4 regions of the Shewanella sp. 10N.286.54.B9 genome follow, and region 4 is predicted to be linked to each of the others. Evidence: predicted binding sites of a transcription regulator. Region 4 holds the regulator's gene; each other region holds the start of a gene.

Region 1 (3,605 bases), on a different contig from region 4:
TGTACCGTAACTTAACGATTGATTAACTGGTTAAAGAATTGATAAAAAATTGCAATCAGTAACACTGTGATTGTGTGCCTTCGGGCAAGCTTTAGGTGTGATGCAGAGCGGGGCGTATTATGCCCCACGGTCAACGCACACCGCAGGGCGATACTTTTACAACTGGTGTTATCTGTTTAGCACAAATTGATCTATTTGATTTTGGGCTAAGGCTTGATTCATTGTGCCCTTAAGTAGCTTGTACATCAAAATAGAGGCATCAATCTCAGCTTTACGATTGGTTAAGCTTTCAATATTCAGCCCCAATGGGATATTGAGCGGCAGTACCGCTGCCAAAATTTTCAGTAGGTTACTGTGGTTGACCTTGATTGACTCATATAGAGGATCGTCGGCTGACAATATACGTTCGCGGGTGGCTTCGGGAACGGATACACCCAGCCAGTTGATAAACTCTAAGGTTTTAGCGCTACCGCAAGGGGAGAATGTCAGAATGACCCGATTTGGCTTTATATTATTGAGCGCACATTCCTGGGCGTAGCAGGTTAACATATCGATAGTTGCTTGGGCGTTATACACAGCTTGGGTAATGTAGTATTCACAGCCTAAAGTCGACTTACCCAATAGACGAATATGCTCATTCTTCTTACTTAAATGACGCTCCGCAATTGCAATGCCACCAAGATAGAACTCCTTAGAGTGTGCGGCTAACACACGGTAAGCGTCATTTAAAGGCAATGAACTGGCAGCTTGAGTCGATGGTGACCCAACTAATACTAAATCTCTTACATTATTTTGATACCACGCACGAGATAACCATTCATTAAAGCTCTCCTCATCAAGACCGGCGACACTCTTATAGGCGATAACAGGTTTGGCTGACTTTTGATTGAGCAGCTGAGCATAGGTGCCAGAATCATATGTGGCCTTAAACGGAAAAGGCCGCGGCGTATCAATACGGCTGGTTTCATCCTGAATATCGTAAATGATTAAACCATCAAAGCTTATCTCATCAAGACGGGCTAACAACTTATCAGCAATGGTACTGACCGATTCAAAATCAGTATCGATTTTAGGTGGGGTTGTACCAATAAAGTAGATCCCACGGTGATGATCGGACGAACGCTGTTTCAATGATTTTTTCATGTTTAGCCGTCTAGATGGATATTAGCCCCATTGTGTCTTAAATTTTGGCTGTTGTTAAGACTCAACATAATAAATTTTTATCATGTTGAAATTAGTGGTGCTAATTAGGTCATTAGCTTGCTCTGGTAAGCCCCTCGTTTTCTAGACGTTACTCTTATCTTATTTTTCCATGCCGCTTGCTGAATTTGCACTAATCATGTTGTTGACTATTCTCAATGAGTGCCAGTGGTTATTGAAGCACAGCTTGATAATGCTAGTTGCACACTCGCGATATTAATTAGGGAACAAGGGGAATTAAGGATGATGAAATATATCAATTTGCTCATATTGAGTTTGATGTCAGTGTTGATCTGTACTTCGGTGCAAGCTAAAGATGAAGGATTATACTTTGGTGCATCTGTTGGGTCGGCGAGTATAGAACAATCTGGCAGTGATTATAATCTCGACGATTTCAAGTTTGATGAAAACGATTTCGCATGGAAAATCTATGGTGGCTACCAGTTTTCTGGTGTGCTGGCGATAGAAGCAGGCTATGTCGATTTAGGCTCTCCGTCTGACTTAAGTACCAGCGTAGACCCTTATGGTTTGGATATATTTGCCGTCGCAGGTATTCCGGTTGGGCCTGTTCGTATCTTTGGTAAGTTAGGGGGGATCTACTGGGATACTGACTTAAAGTATTTTGAAGAAAAAATCACAGATGACGGTTTCGATCTCGCCGCGGGTGTTGGACTAGAGTTTGAACTGGGCAGTTTTGCAATTAGAGGTGAAGTTGAATACTTCGATATATTAGATAAAACATGGATGTATACCGTGGGGGCGACAATTACATTTTGATAAACTTAATCTGCTGACATAAAAACAAGTGATGGTTGCAAACCATTGTAATCGTTAGCAACCATATCTCATGTTTCTGCAGCAGATTTAAAATTGAGAGTTGCTGCGGAGCAAATCTCAACCACAGTGTTAACTCACATTAGTTTAAAAGATGACCAAGAGCCTGTACTTGAAATCGTTGAACTGGCTTACTTAGATTACGATGCGTGACTTATTTCCCGAACCAAGTGTTGATCCATTGGTTGCGCTATCGCTCGCCTGTTGCTGACGTACTGCTCATGGATCATGATGATGGCACTAACTACAGGGTGCTAGCCGGTAACAGTTAGAAGCAACAGCTCTCATGCGCATGTTCCCTGACGCCCAAAGCTATACAATCATTCCGCAGCTCACCAATGGTATTTTGCAAGCTATAGCTTAGGCTTGGTTCACCAACGATGATGATTACGTCGATGTTTATTACACCTTACTTGAAGGAACTGCTTACAACTGCATCTGGGGCAAGCAGCAATGCTACGGTAACCTTATACGCCGCTAACGATTCTACCTAGGTAATAATCAACAGTAGAGAGAACCTTACTCTCTGCTTTTCTTTGATAAAACTTTTTTGTCAGCCAATCAATATTTTGGGTTTGGTTAGCACTCAGCGCTAAGCCATTTATCTCGTCTGATAGGGTTATTCAATCCACTACTCATTGCCGATATATCCTGCTGTAAAATCGTCACTTGGTAATATTTAGTTTAAGAATTGAAGAACTTTTGTCGCCTGTACAGTTATTGATATTAGCAATTGGTGAAACACTCTTATTTAATAAAGGAAGTATTAAGATGAATAAAAGTTTGTTCAATATAGCTGTTACTTCGGCACTATTGATATTTTCTAGCAGCCAAGTGCAGGCACATGGCTGGTCAGAGTATCCAGAAGCCAGACAGCAAACCTGTTTCAAAGAGGGCGGTGTTTGGAGTGGAAACCCACCCAGCGCAGGCTGCGCACAAGCTAAAGCTATTTCTGGTTCCTACCCCTTTGTTCAACGTAATGAATTCTCCATCAACATCACTGATTACAACAATATTCAAACCGTAAGAAATGCGATTCCTGATGGCACGCTTTGTTATGCCAATGACCCACAGAAAAAAGGCATGGGTGCTGCTAGCGAAGGTTGGACACGCTCGAAAGTCCAAGCGGGCACCTTTGAATATGTATTTAACGCAACCGCTCCACATAACCCTTCATTTTGGCAATTCTACCTGACCAAGCCCAGTGCGGATCTTTCCAAAGCATTAGCTTGGGGAGATCTTGAGCTGATTCAAGAAGAGGGCAATGTTGCGGTGGTCGCTGGTAAATATCGTATGGATGTGACCATTCCAACCGACCGAGTCGGCAATGCTATCTTGTTTGTTCGCTGGCAGCGTATTGACCCTGTTGGAGAGGGGTTCTATAACTGTAGCGATATTGAAATCGTCAATGATGACGTGACGCAGCCGCCTGTTGATCCGACACCAGAACCGAGTGAGCCTTACCTCGTTGCTGGTAGTCGCTTTATTCCAGCATCGATCAGCTTAGACTCCGTTGCTATTGGCGATAAGGTTCATTACAAGGTATTCAATAAGAATGGCGAAGAACATTC
Region 2 (3,605 bases), on a different contig from region 4:
AAGAGCGGCTACATTTGTTGCGCGCATGGCGAATACGCTGGCATCAAAGTCTTTCTTACCTTTGAGCATTGCGCCCATGTCACCAAAGTTATAGGCAATCATTCCAAAAGCGGATTGACGATAATGAATAGCATCGTCAGTTTCTTTAAAATTGTTGGCTTGTACACAGGTAGCTATAGTTGCTGTTGCTGCTAGCGCGATAAGGCTCATCTTCAATGATTTTTTCATGGTTACTCTCACGTTTTTATTATGTTATGCGACTTGTTGCACACATTGTACCTACTTTTGGCTAGCTGACTACAATCGTTTTTGAACAAAATTACGCTTAGTTACAATTGAGTGTGATACGGCGCATATATTTGTTGTATCAAAATGCGTGACTGGCAATCGAATCCTGATAAACTTAATGTAATGATGCACTAGTACACCATTGAGGCAGATATGCGCGCAGAGTGGGATTTAGTTTTAGATAAAGTTATGGCGCAAAATGATCATAGCGCGCTTGTTACGCTGTTTGAACTGTTGTTGACTGAAGAGGAGCGCAGTGCCGTTGCTGGGCGATTAAAGGTTTTTCAAACCTTACTGCATAAAGAGATGAGCCAGAGACAAATCGCTCAGGAGTACCAGATCAGTATTGCTACCATTACTCGCTGTTCTAATTACCTTAAACATATGTCAGAGGAGCAGCGTCAGCAGATAAAGCAGCTAACCTTGTAGTTAAATGTAGCTTGAATGAATAACTTTATGCTTACGATAACTGAGCCGTCGAAGAAATATGTACATACTATAGCTGCACAGACAAAGACCGACAACTGGGGCTATTTTGGCGTCTAACTTGCTTGATAAGAGTGCACCTAGAAAACACAGAGCAGGAATATGTTCATAAACCTGAGCGGGCAGCCAGCCTTTCTTACGACGCTTTTTTGAATCTGTGCGGCGGTTATTGGAACGAAGAGCGTAAACTCTGCTGCCTAATAGGAAGACAATAATTGCTAGTCCTTGCGCAAAGGGTTGCTCGATAATTAATAGTGAGAGGCTTCCGATAGCAATGTAGCAGTAGGGTAAAGCTTCATAAAATGGTTTCGATAGCATTGGCAATTCCTTTTGCGCAAAATGATGCTACAGAGTGTAGAGCATAAAAAAAACGCGTTTCATTTTTGTAATGAAACGCGCCTTAAATCAGTCTAAAGAACTAGATAGCTTTAGTGTCTGCAACCACAGCCACCGTTGCCATCACAACCTTCTTTAGCTTCTTTGGTTTCGTCGTCACTGCAACAACCGCCTTCGTGGTTGCGCTCGCCACCACCACAACATCCACCTTCATGGGAATGTTCGTGTCCGCCACAGCTAGAACCCGCTGCGTGAATGTGACCGTGAGCGATCTCTTCCTCTGTCGCAGCGCGTACTTCTAGCACTTCAACATTAAAGCTCAGTGTTTGACCAGCTAAAGGGTGGTTACCATCTACGATTACAACGTCATCTTTAACTTCTGTCACTTGAACTGGACGTTGGCCCATTTCTGTTTCTGCGATGAAACGCATGCCAGGTACGATATCTTCGATGTCACCAAAAGCTGATAATGGAACTTCTTGGCATAGACCATCATGGTATGCGCCATAGCCTTGCTCTGCATCTACAGTTACATCGAGTACGTCACCTTGCTCTTTACCTTCAAGAGCAGCCTCTAGGCCTGGGATCATATTTTCTGCACCGTGCAAATATAGCATCGGCTCGCCTTCAAAAGAGCTTTCTACAAGCTGGCCTTTTGCATCTGATAATCGGTAATGGATGCTTACTGCACATTTTTCGGTGATTTTCATATTGGCTCCAATCGGTAATTTGCGCGCATTCTAGCTTGGATTGTGTCAATTTGCGACAGATTGGATCGACTTATGCTACCTAAGCCACATCTTTATTAGGAATAGATTGGGCTTAATAAAAAGGGTTAGTCGCCTCTTATAGCTAAATATCATAAATAGTGCTTTTTAATTTTATCAGCAACTGCGCTAGATCTCCGCTTCAGCCCTAGAGGCTAAAATGTAAAAATGAGCCTATATTATAAAAGTTGACTGTAATCTCTATAGTGAGAATATTTTGAATTTTATCATTATTAAAAATGTATATAAATTGTTTATTAACAAAGCCTTATGTTTGCATCTGCTTTATGTTTACGTTAACGTAACATTTGTTGGGGCAAGAGAGTATTAACGACTGCTTATTCAAATTGTTATTTATAGCGCTTTATTGCTGTTTACTCGAGAAAATGGCTATTAATAACAATAATGAAAATTTAGGGGTTGACACTTCTTGGTTAAAAAGCAATTCTGTTAGCACACAAATTATTCCAATTGGATTAAACCTAATTTATATGTCTAGCCATCAGATAATGATCACCACGATTATTACAACCACCACGATTACCAACGTGGGGGCGGGCTAAGCACAACCTGATATAAGTTAAATATCAAGCCCGCTCCCCACAAAGGAGCGGGCTTTTTTGTTTCTTAACGTGGCGCGGTACAAGGAGTTTTCGATGAAAGTAATGAAATTTGGTGGAACCTCGCTTGCAAATTGGCAGCGATTTAGAACAGCAGCCGATATTGTAGTCCAGTCTGCAAAATCAGAAAGTACAGCGGTGGTATTATCTGCGCCAGCAACGGTTACCAATGGTTTAATTGAAATGGTAGACGTTGCAGTTAAAGGTGGCGACTATAAAGTCGTGTTGGCCAAAGTAGAGCAGGTTTTTATTGCTTTGTATGGTGAAGCTTCAAGCGCTTTAACTGATGAACAAAATCAACACTTAGCTAATAGACTGCAGCAGCAGATGAGTTTTTGGAGCGATAAGCTTGCCGGTATGAGCCTACTCAATGAGTGCCCTGAGAGTGTTGAGGCTGCAGTGTTAGTGGGCGGTGAAAAATTGTCTTCTGCATTAATGGTAGAAGTGATGAAGGCCGCTAATTACTCCTCTGCGATATTGGAACCAGAGTCTCTTCTAGTAGGACATGGTCCGCGGTTGGAATCGGTAGTTGATATTGAAGCAAGTAAACTGCGATTTGGCGCGCTAGATCTGAGTGTTGCTCATGTATGGGTTATGCCTGGTTTCACCGCTGGAGACAGCGACGGTAAGATAGTCACTTTAGGGCGTAATGGCTCAGATTATTCAGCTGCGGTACTATCAGCGTGTCTTGAAGCAAGCTGTTGTGAGATCTGGACCGACGTCGATGGTGTATACAATACTGACCCTCGTGTAGTTGCTGACGCCAAGCTTCTTTCACAAATGAGTTATCAAGAGGCGATGGAAGTCTCCTATTTTGGTGCAAAAGTTTTACACCCAAAAACAGTGGCGCCAATTGCTCAATACCACATTCCTTGCTACATCCGAAATACGTTAAACCCTGAAGCAGTTGGTACTCTAGTATCAAATGAGCCTGATGAAACCGGACTCAATGTAAAAGCTATCTCTAATCTTGATGATCAAACTATGTTTGATGTTTCAGGGCCCGGTATGAAAGGGATGGTAGGGATGGCGAGCCGTATATTAGGCGCAATATCTCGTTCTGGCGTGTCAGTTTCTTTGATTACACAAAGTTCATCTGAGTACAGTA
Region 3 (3,605 bases), on a different contig from region 4:
GATAGCCCGAAGGGTCATCTGATGAAGAATGTGCGCCTAAACGATAAGTCATCGCTTCAATGAGTACTGGTGCATTGTTATCTAACGCGTAAGCCCGCGCTTGTTGCGTCGCCGCTAACACTGCGAGCATATCATTGCCGTCTACCCGAATAGTGTGCATGCCGTAACCTGGACCACGACTCGCTATACCATTACCTGAAAACTGCTCTTCTGTAGGCGTCGAAATAGCATAACCATTGTTACGGCAGAAAAAGATTACTGGCGAGTTAAGTACTGCGGCCATATTAAGACCCGCATGAAAGTCACCTTCAGAGGCTGCACCTTCTCCAAAATAACAAATAGCGATATTACGCTTTTTTTGCATTTTCAAACTGTAAGCAACGCCTGTTGCCTGAGGGATTTGTGTCGCTAGCGGTGAAGAGATGGTCTGATAGTTAAGAGCTTCGCTGCCGTAATGGATCGGCATTTGACGACCTTTACCCAAATCTTTTTCATTGCTAAACATTTGGTTCATAAACTGTTCAGTTGTGAACCCACGGTAGCGTAGCGCTGCATGTTCACGGTACTGGGCTAAAATAACATCGCCGTCATCAAGCGCAGCGGTGCTGCCTATAATAGAGGCTTCTTCACCTGTACATGTCATATAAAAGCTAATTCGACCTTGACGCTGCGCCCCCAACATACGCTCGTCAATAACCCGCGTAAATACGCAAGTATCGTGGATCTTATTCGCTAAATCTTCATCTATGACGGGCAATACTGCGCCCTCATAGGCTGTACCATCTGCTTGTAATACTTTAAGGATGGGGATCGCGATAGCATTTTTATCTAAAAAACTTACACGATGGACAGTCTCAGCATTTGTTGTTGCGTTGCTCATAATGTGCTCTTGTTATTTATGATGCTTCCAAATGTCAAAAAGAAACATCTATCTATTCTAATACGCGGGAAGAACATTACGTTAACGTAAACTAACTCTCAATACTTCCCATCACTCAAAAGACAACTAAGCGCTTCCTTCCATGTATATATTGGTTTACATGCACAGTTATTCAGTTTGAATTTAGTCTAAATTACTGTCGTCTGCAGTCTTTAACATCAGTACCGTACGTTGACCCACAGGCACTTTGGCATTAGGAAATACAATAGACTCAAACTCATGCTCAATCTTAACCGCCTTACCGCCCTCTTTCGCTAACGTATAACCTTTAGGAAATGCGGTAAAGTTTTCGACATCATTAGTAAAGTTAAATTCAAAATCGTCAAAATGTTTGTTCACAGAACGGCAGACTTGATAGAGATTTAATCGTTTAAGGTCAAACTCAGGCAATTGTAGATCTTTACCGGTCATCAACAAGGTCAGCATCTCTTTCATGGCGATAAAACGTGTCATATCGTTTTGGCCCATTGGGAATACTTTGCCTAACTCGATGGTGAAAGCATCAGCTCGATAATTCTCAGATGAGAAGTAACTGAAGGTTGTTGTTGGTTCATGATGAAATAAAATGGTATTTACGCCACAAGATTCAAGGAACATTATCTGCTCTCTACTGTACTTTCGGCCAGGTCGATAAGGATAGATAGCGAACTTTTCGTGCTTCGAGCCGCGTATAGCAGTATGCAAATCATAGTGTATACGGTGTCTTTCACCGGACTGTGAAGCGTAAAACCTATCGACATATTGCTCTAACTTATGAGCACGAACGCGCTCTGGATTACACAAACCTTCATCACGTGAATGAGCGCCATTAAACAAGCGGTTTAAATTCTCATCAATAAAACGGGTACCATTGTGAATAGCAGCAGGGTTACCAATGAGAAACATGACCCGCTGCGTGAGCATTAACTCTTCAGACAAAATTTGAGTGATTAATGCATTGCACAGTTCGATCGGTGCAGTCTCATTTCCATGTACCGCACAAGACAGCACAATATCTTTACTGTGCCTTGCTTGCATTGGCGAAAACACAATAACGCCGGTATCCCATACTTCAACATGCGTATGCTCACCCAAGTCAAATTCAAAGCTCTCAGAGAGATATTGAGGGTGAGCCAATGTTAGTGCGAGAAAATCCTTAGACTGCTTCAATTCATGAAACACAAATCACTCCTTATTTATACTTGTCAGTGCGCAGGTGGTAAGAATGATTATCCATTTAAACCAAGCTACTTCGGCGCTAATGCTCTGGATATTAGCACGAAATGCAGCTACAGAAGGCATCGAATTTGCCGTCTTAGTTCAACAAGTAATCAGCTAGATTAATTTGTACTTGCATTGCAACTAAACTTAAAACACAATGAAGACATCTAGCCATTTAGACGGCTAACAATATTTAAGGAGTCGACATGGCTTTAGCTACATTCGGTGCAGGTTGTTTTTGGGGTGTTGAATATTTTTTCAAGCAAGTAGACGGTGTGGCTAACTGTGTCTGTGGCTATATGGGTGGAAACGACAAATATTCATCTTATGCTGACGTGAAAGCAGGAATTACCGGTCACGCTGAAGTTGTACAAGTCGAATACGACCCTAACAAGGTTTCTTTCAATGCCCTGCTTGAGATCTTTTGGAAAAACCATAATCCGACGACGCTAAACCAGCAGGGTGAAGATGTCGGCGATCAATATCGAAGTAGTGTGTTTTTTCACGACGCATTACAACAAAAACAAGCACAGATTGCCAAACAAGCAGTCATAGACAGCAAAAAGTGGGGCAATAAGCCAATCGTGACCGAAATTGTTGCTATCGAGCAGTTCCATGAAGCAGAAGCTTATCATCAGGACTATTTAGCTAAGAATAATCTACCGAGCTGTCATATTAGTTTCTAAACTGGGTAGAGAACACTGTTCATTTCTGACGATTAACTCTTAAAGTTTTCAATAAAAAAACCACAAAATAAAGGCGCCATTCGGCGCCTTTATTATTAATAAATCTGATACTAACCCGCTAGAGCTTGTTCAACTATCTGCTGCGCTTCTGCTAACAAAAGCTGCAGATGTTGTTCACTCACAAAGCTCTCACCATAAAGTTTAAATAACGCCTCGGTCCCTGACGGTCGAGCTGCAAACCAACCATTCTCGGTTGAGACTTTTATACCACCAATTGCTGCGTTGTTGCCTGGCGCATGGGTGAGTCGTTGGCTAATAACATCGCCAGCGAGAGTTGTCGCTGATATCGACTCAACAGTGATCTGACTAAATTTAGCCTTGTTCTCTAAACTAATCGGGCTATCAATCCTCTGGTAATAACTTTTACCAAATTCAGCTTCAAGTTCAAGGTAACGTTGCTGTGGTGTTTTACCGGTAACAGCGAGTATTTCCGCTGCTAATAAGCACAGAATAAAGCCATCTTTATCGGTACACCAAGTGCTACCATCAAGTCTTAAGAAAGCTGCTCCAGCACTCTCTTCCCCGCCAAAAGCAAAAGTACTGTTGGCAAGACCGTCCACGAACCATTTGAAGCCGACCGGGACTTCTGACATACGTTTGCTGTGCATGTCACAGACCTTATCAATCATGGCGCTCGACACTAATGTTTTACCTATTAGCATGTTGTCGGTCCAATCAGGCCTATGGGTTACCAAGTAGTCAATGGCAACGGCAAGAAA
Region 4 (3,605 bases):
GCTTAGTCGTGCTCAGCTCAAGCAGGCGGTAGAGAAAATTGGTACTTTTACCTGCTGCGGAAACCACAACTAGATCATCACTATGACCATGAGTCAGGAGAATATGTGCAACGCGACGGTAACAGTCTGCGTCGGCTAAACTGGAGCCACCAAATTTATGTAAGTGACAACGTGCCATCCTAAACCCCTTTAATTAACAAGCTACAGCTGCATTAAGCGCAGCTTCAATATCAGCAACAAGATCGTCAGCATCTTCAATACCAACAGAAAGACGGATAAGGGTGTCTTTTACCCCCGCCTCTGCACGCGCTTCTGGTTCCATCGCTCTATGCGTCATGGTTGCAGGCACCGCCACTAGACTTTCTACTCCTCCGAGGCTTTCTGCAACAGAGAAATAATTAAGATTTTTTAAGAAAGCGATTAAGTGCTCTTCACCGCCCTTCAGCTCAAAGCTAAGCATGGCACCGAAGCCCTTCTGCTGCTTAGCGGCAATTTCATGGCCTGGATGATCTGCAAGGCCCGGATAATAGATCTTTTCCACTGCACTATGAGCGCTAAGAGTAGCAAGAATACGCTGGGCATTGGCTTGATGCTCACGAATTCTCACTGCAAGTGTTCGAATTCCGCGCAATGTAAGGTAACTATCAAATGCACCACCCGTTAGCCCAAGCGTATTGGACCACCAATGCAGTAACTCACCCAACTCTTCATCTTTAGCCACCACAGCGCCGCCCACTACATCGCTGTGACCATTAATGTATTTGGTGGTTGAGTGAATAACAATATCTGCGCCAAGTAAAAGCGGTTGCTGCAAGATAGGCGATAGGAAGGTGTTATCAACGACAACTAATGCGCCAACTTCATGGCTAGCCGCGCTAATCGCTTCGATATCAACAACCCGTAATAATGGGTTTGAAGGGGTTTCTAGCCAAACCATTTTAGGTTGTTTAGCAATTGCGCTAGCTAACGCGGCGGCATCAGTTTGATCGACCACCTCTAGCTTAAACTGACCTTTCTTAGCCAGATTGGTAAATAAGCGGTAACTGCCACCATAACAATCATGAGGCACCACTAGTAAGTCATCAGGACCAAGCAAACTTGTCGCTAAAGTAATTGCCGCCATTCCAGTGCATGTCACCACGCCAGTACAACCTTTTTCTAGTTCAGCAATCGCGTCACCAAGAATGGAGCGAGTTGGGTTACCTGAGCGGCTGTAATCAAAATCTCTTGGATTTTTGTGACCATCAAAGGAATAATTTGTAGAGAGGTATATGGGAGGTACAACTGCACCATGTTGGGTATCGGACTCAATGCCTTGGCGCACAGCAGCGGTGGCTAGTTTACGCTCGGTCATGTACTACTCCTCGGTCTACATTTTCTTATTAGGGATGTCTGGACGTCTAAATGTACCTAAGCTATCCACCCTCGTCAACCAATTTAGCCGTTTAGACGTCCAAGCATTTAGAAATCTATTTGCATTTGTCATAAAATAGAGGCAATAATTTGACTGCGCTGCATAAGGGGTTAAAATCTGCCCCGCATTTTAAAATTACAGGTGAGTCAATGACTGAGTGGAACGGCGATTATATCAGCCCATATGCTGAACACGGAAAAAAGAATGAGCAAGTGAAAAAAATTACTGTCTCTATTCCTTTAAAAGTACTCAAAGTGCTTACCGATGAGCGTACACGCCGCCAAGTGAACAACTTACGTCACGCCACCAACAGCGAATTACTCTGTGAGGCGTTTCTACACGCGTACACAGGTCAACCGCTGCCAAATGATGGTGACCTTTCAAAAGATAAGCCTGACAGCATGCCTGCAGAAGTTAAGCGCCTCATGGATGAAATGGGTATCGAGTGGGAAGAGCTCGAATAACCAAGTGATGACATTGAGGACCTTAGGTGGTCCTCTTTTGATTTTATAGCGCTCTCTATTAATACCGATCCATTGTTACTGAACGGTTTTGCAAGCAATGCAGACAGCGATTTAATAATGTCTGTTTTTTGGCTATAGCGACTTATACCTTAATTCACAAGGTTGTCATTGCAATCTAGTCTACACCAGTAGCCTTAACTAAGATTGCACTCCTACTCGCTCTGCGCCTCGTTGAGTGAGTTTTAAAGCCATTACGGGGCTAAATAGATGTTAGATCCAAGCACACTGATTCTCGCTTCACTGATCATATTTTGTGGTGCATTAACTCAAAGCTTAATTGGCTTTGGCTTAGCTGTGGTCGCCAGCCCACTACTTTACATTATCGAGCCCTCTCTTGTACCAGCCCCAGTGATTTTGATGGGTTTTTCAATCGCTGCATTAACGTTGTTTAGAGAAAGGGGACAACTTGAGTTCAATGGACTGCAATATGCGTTACTCGGGCGTATTCCTGGTGGGACCTTAGGTGCGATGCTTATTCTAACCGCACCTCAAGCGGTTCTGGGGCTTGCTATAGCCTTTATTGTGGCCTTGGCGGTTGGCTTAAGCCTACTCAAGTTTAGTCTGCCTGTTAATCGTTTTACATTGTTTATGGCAGGGATCTTGTCCGGTGTATTTGGCAATATAGCCGCCATTGGTGGACCGCCACTGGCGATATTACTTGCGGGTAAAGATGCTGCTCAATTTAGAGCGGCACTATCAGCATTCTTTATTTTCAGTTCTATGATCGCCTTAACTATTCTAGGGTTCGCTGGACTATTAAAGCTTGAACATTTGTGGGTTTCTTTGATGTTACTGCCGTCAGTTATACTCGGCTATGTGGTGGCAGGGAGACTGGTAGGCAAAGTTGATAAACAAAAAACCAGAACTTTCACTCTGGTCTTGTGTAGTTTAAGTGCAGTGATTTTGACGATTAAGTCTATTATTGAGTTAAGTTAGGCTCATTACCGATAACGGCCTCAATTTTAGAAATGATAAGAGGTCTGCAATACTCCACCTAATGCTTCATCATTGCCAAACATACCAGTAAAGTCTAAGAAGAAAGATTCACCAATGGTAAAACCAGAACCAATAGAGTAAATGTTAGCAGTAGAGTCTTTCATGTCATGACGGTAACCCAGTCGTAGCGACATCCAATCAAAGGCTCTAACTTCACCGCCAATGCGCCAATACTGTGTACCATCAAGTTCTTTAAACTTCTTATTCTCAACCAAGTCGACGTCGGTGGTGACCGTTAGCTTTCTCCAGTCATACGCCACACCGGCGGTGACCAATGGCTCAACTCTGTAGGTAAACTTATTACCTTCAACTTCATTAGTTTCCACATCTTGGCTGATAAGATTACGCCCTGATAAACCAAACACTAAGCCATTAAGAGGTTCAATAGCAAAACCCACATCGACATTGAAATTAGTTTCATCATTACGATATTCAACGTCATCAAAGTCACTGGCCGAGAAGTTATTGGCGTTAGCAATGTAGTTATAGGTATCGATACGTTGGAACTTTGGCGAGATCCCGACAGAAATCGGCATATTAACGATAGAAAGTGGAAAGCTTAATGCGACACCTAAATCAGATACTGCACCACCAATCACTTGCCCTTCTGATAATAAATCTGTCACTTCTGGTGGATTAACAGGATCGAGAGCCGCAAGCGCATCGATATC

Evidence for each region. Region 4 encodes MetJ, which represses methionine synthesis genes. Its sites were predicted from a motif close to TAGACGTCTAGACGTCTA; they were not measured.
Region 1: a site for MetJ is predicted at 1,147-1,164, ahead of AB4135_RS09695 (methylenetetrahydrofolate reductase). Genes of this name have one in related genera too.
Region 2: a site for MetJ is predicted at 2,366-2,383, ahead of thrA (bifunctional aspartate kinase/homoserine dehydrogenase I). Genes of this name have one in related genera too.
Region 3: a site for MetJ is predicted at 2,309-2,326, ahead of msrA (peptide-methionine (S)-S-oxide reductase MsrA). Genes of this name have one in related genera too.

Annotation. Positions count from the first base shown of each region.
Region 1 covers NZ_JBFRIY010000024.1:146,624-150,228, forward strand. The annotation lists gene AB4135_RS09695 (methylenetetrahydrofolate reductase) at 169-1,143, opposite strand; gene AB4135_RS09700 (outer membrane beta-barrel protein) at 1,447-1,977, shown strand; gene AB4135_RS09705 (DUF3103 family protein) at 2,205-2,306, shown strand; partial or broken gene AB4135_RS09710 (hypothetical protein) at 2,435-2,515, shown strand; gene AB4135_RS09715 (lytic polysaccharide monooxygenase) at 2,806-3,605, shown strand, end outside.
Region 2 covers NZ_JBFRIY010000001.1:54,080-57,684, reverse strand. The annotation lists gene AB4135_RS00240 (cytochrome c) at 1-216, opposite strand, end outside; gene trpR (trp operon repressor) at 442-717, shown strand; gene AB4135_RS00230 (hypothetical protein) at 718-1,092, opposite strand; gene slyD (peptidylprolyl isomerase) at 1,203-1,820, opposite strand; gene thrA (bifunctional aspartate kinase/homoserine dehydrogenase I) at 2,534-3,605, shown strand, end outside.
Region 3 covers NZ_JBFRIY010000018.1:133,618-137,222, reverse strand. The annotation lists gene AB4135_RS06860 (thiamine pyrophosphate-dependent dehydrogenase E1 component subunit alpha) at 1-880, opposite strand, end outside; gene astE (succinylglutamate desuccinylase) at 1,064-2,101, opposite strand; gene msrA (peptide-methionine (S)-S-oxide reductase MsrA) at 2,347-2,826, shown strand; gene pgm (phosphoglucomutase (alpha-D-glucose-1,6-bisphosphate-dependent)) at 2,937-3,605, opposite strand, start outside.
Region 4 covers NZ_JBFRIY010000057.1:15,342-18,946, forward strand. The annotation lists gene AB4135_RS18390 (bifunctional aspartate kinase/homoserine dehydrogenase II) at 1-178, opposite strand, end outside; gene metB (cystathionine gamma-synthase) at 194-1,354, opposite strand; gene metJ (met regulon transcriptional regulator MetJ) at 1,564-1,878, shown strand; gene AB4135_RS18405 (sulfite exporter TauE/SafE family protein) at 2,146-2,874, shown strand; gene AB4135_RS18410 (conjugal transfer protein TraF) at 2,901-3,605, opposite strand, start outside.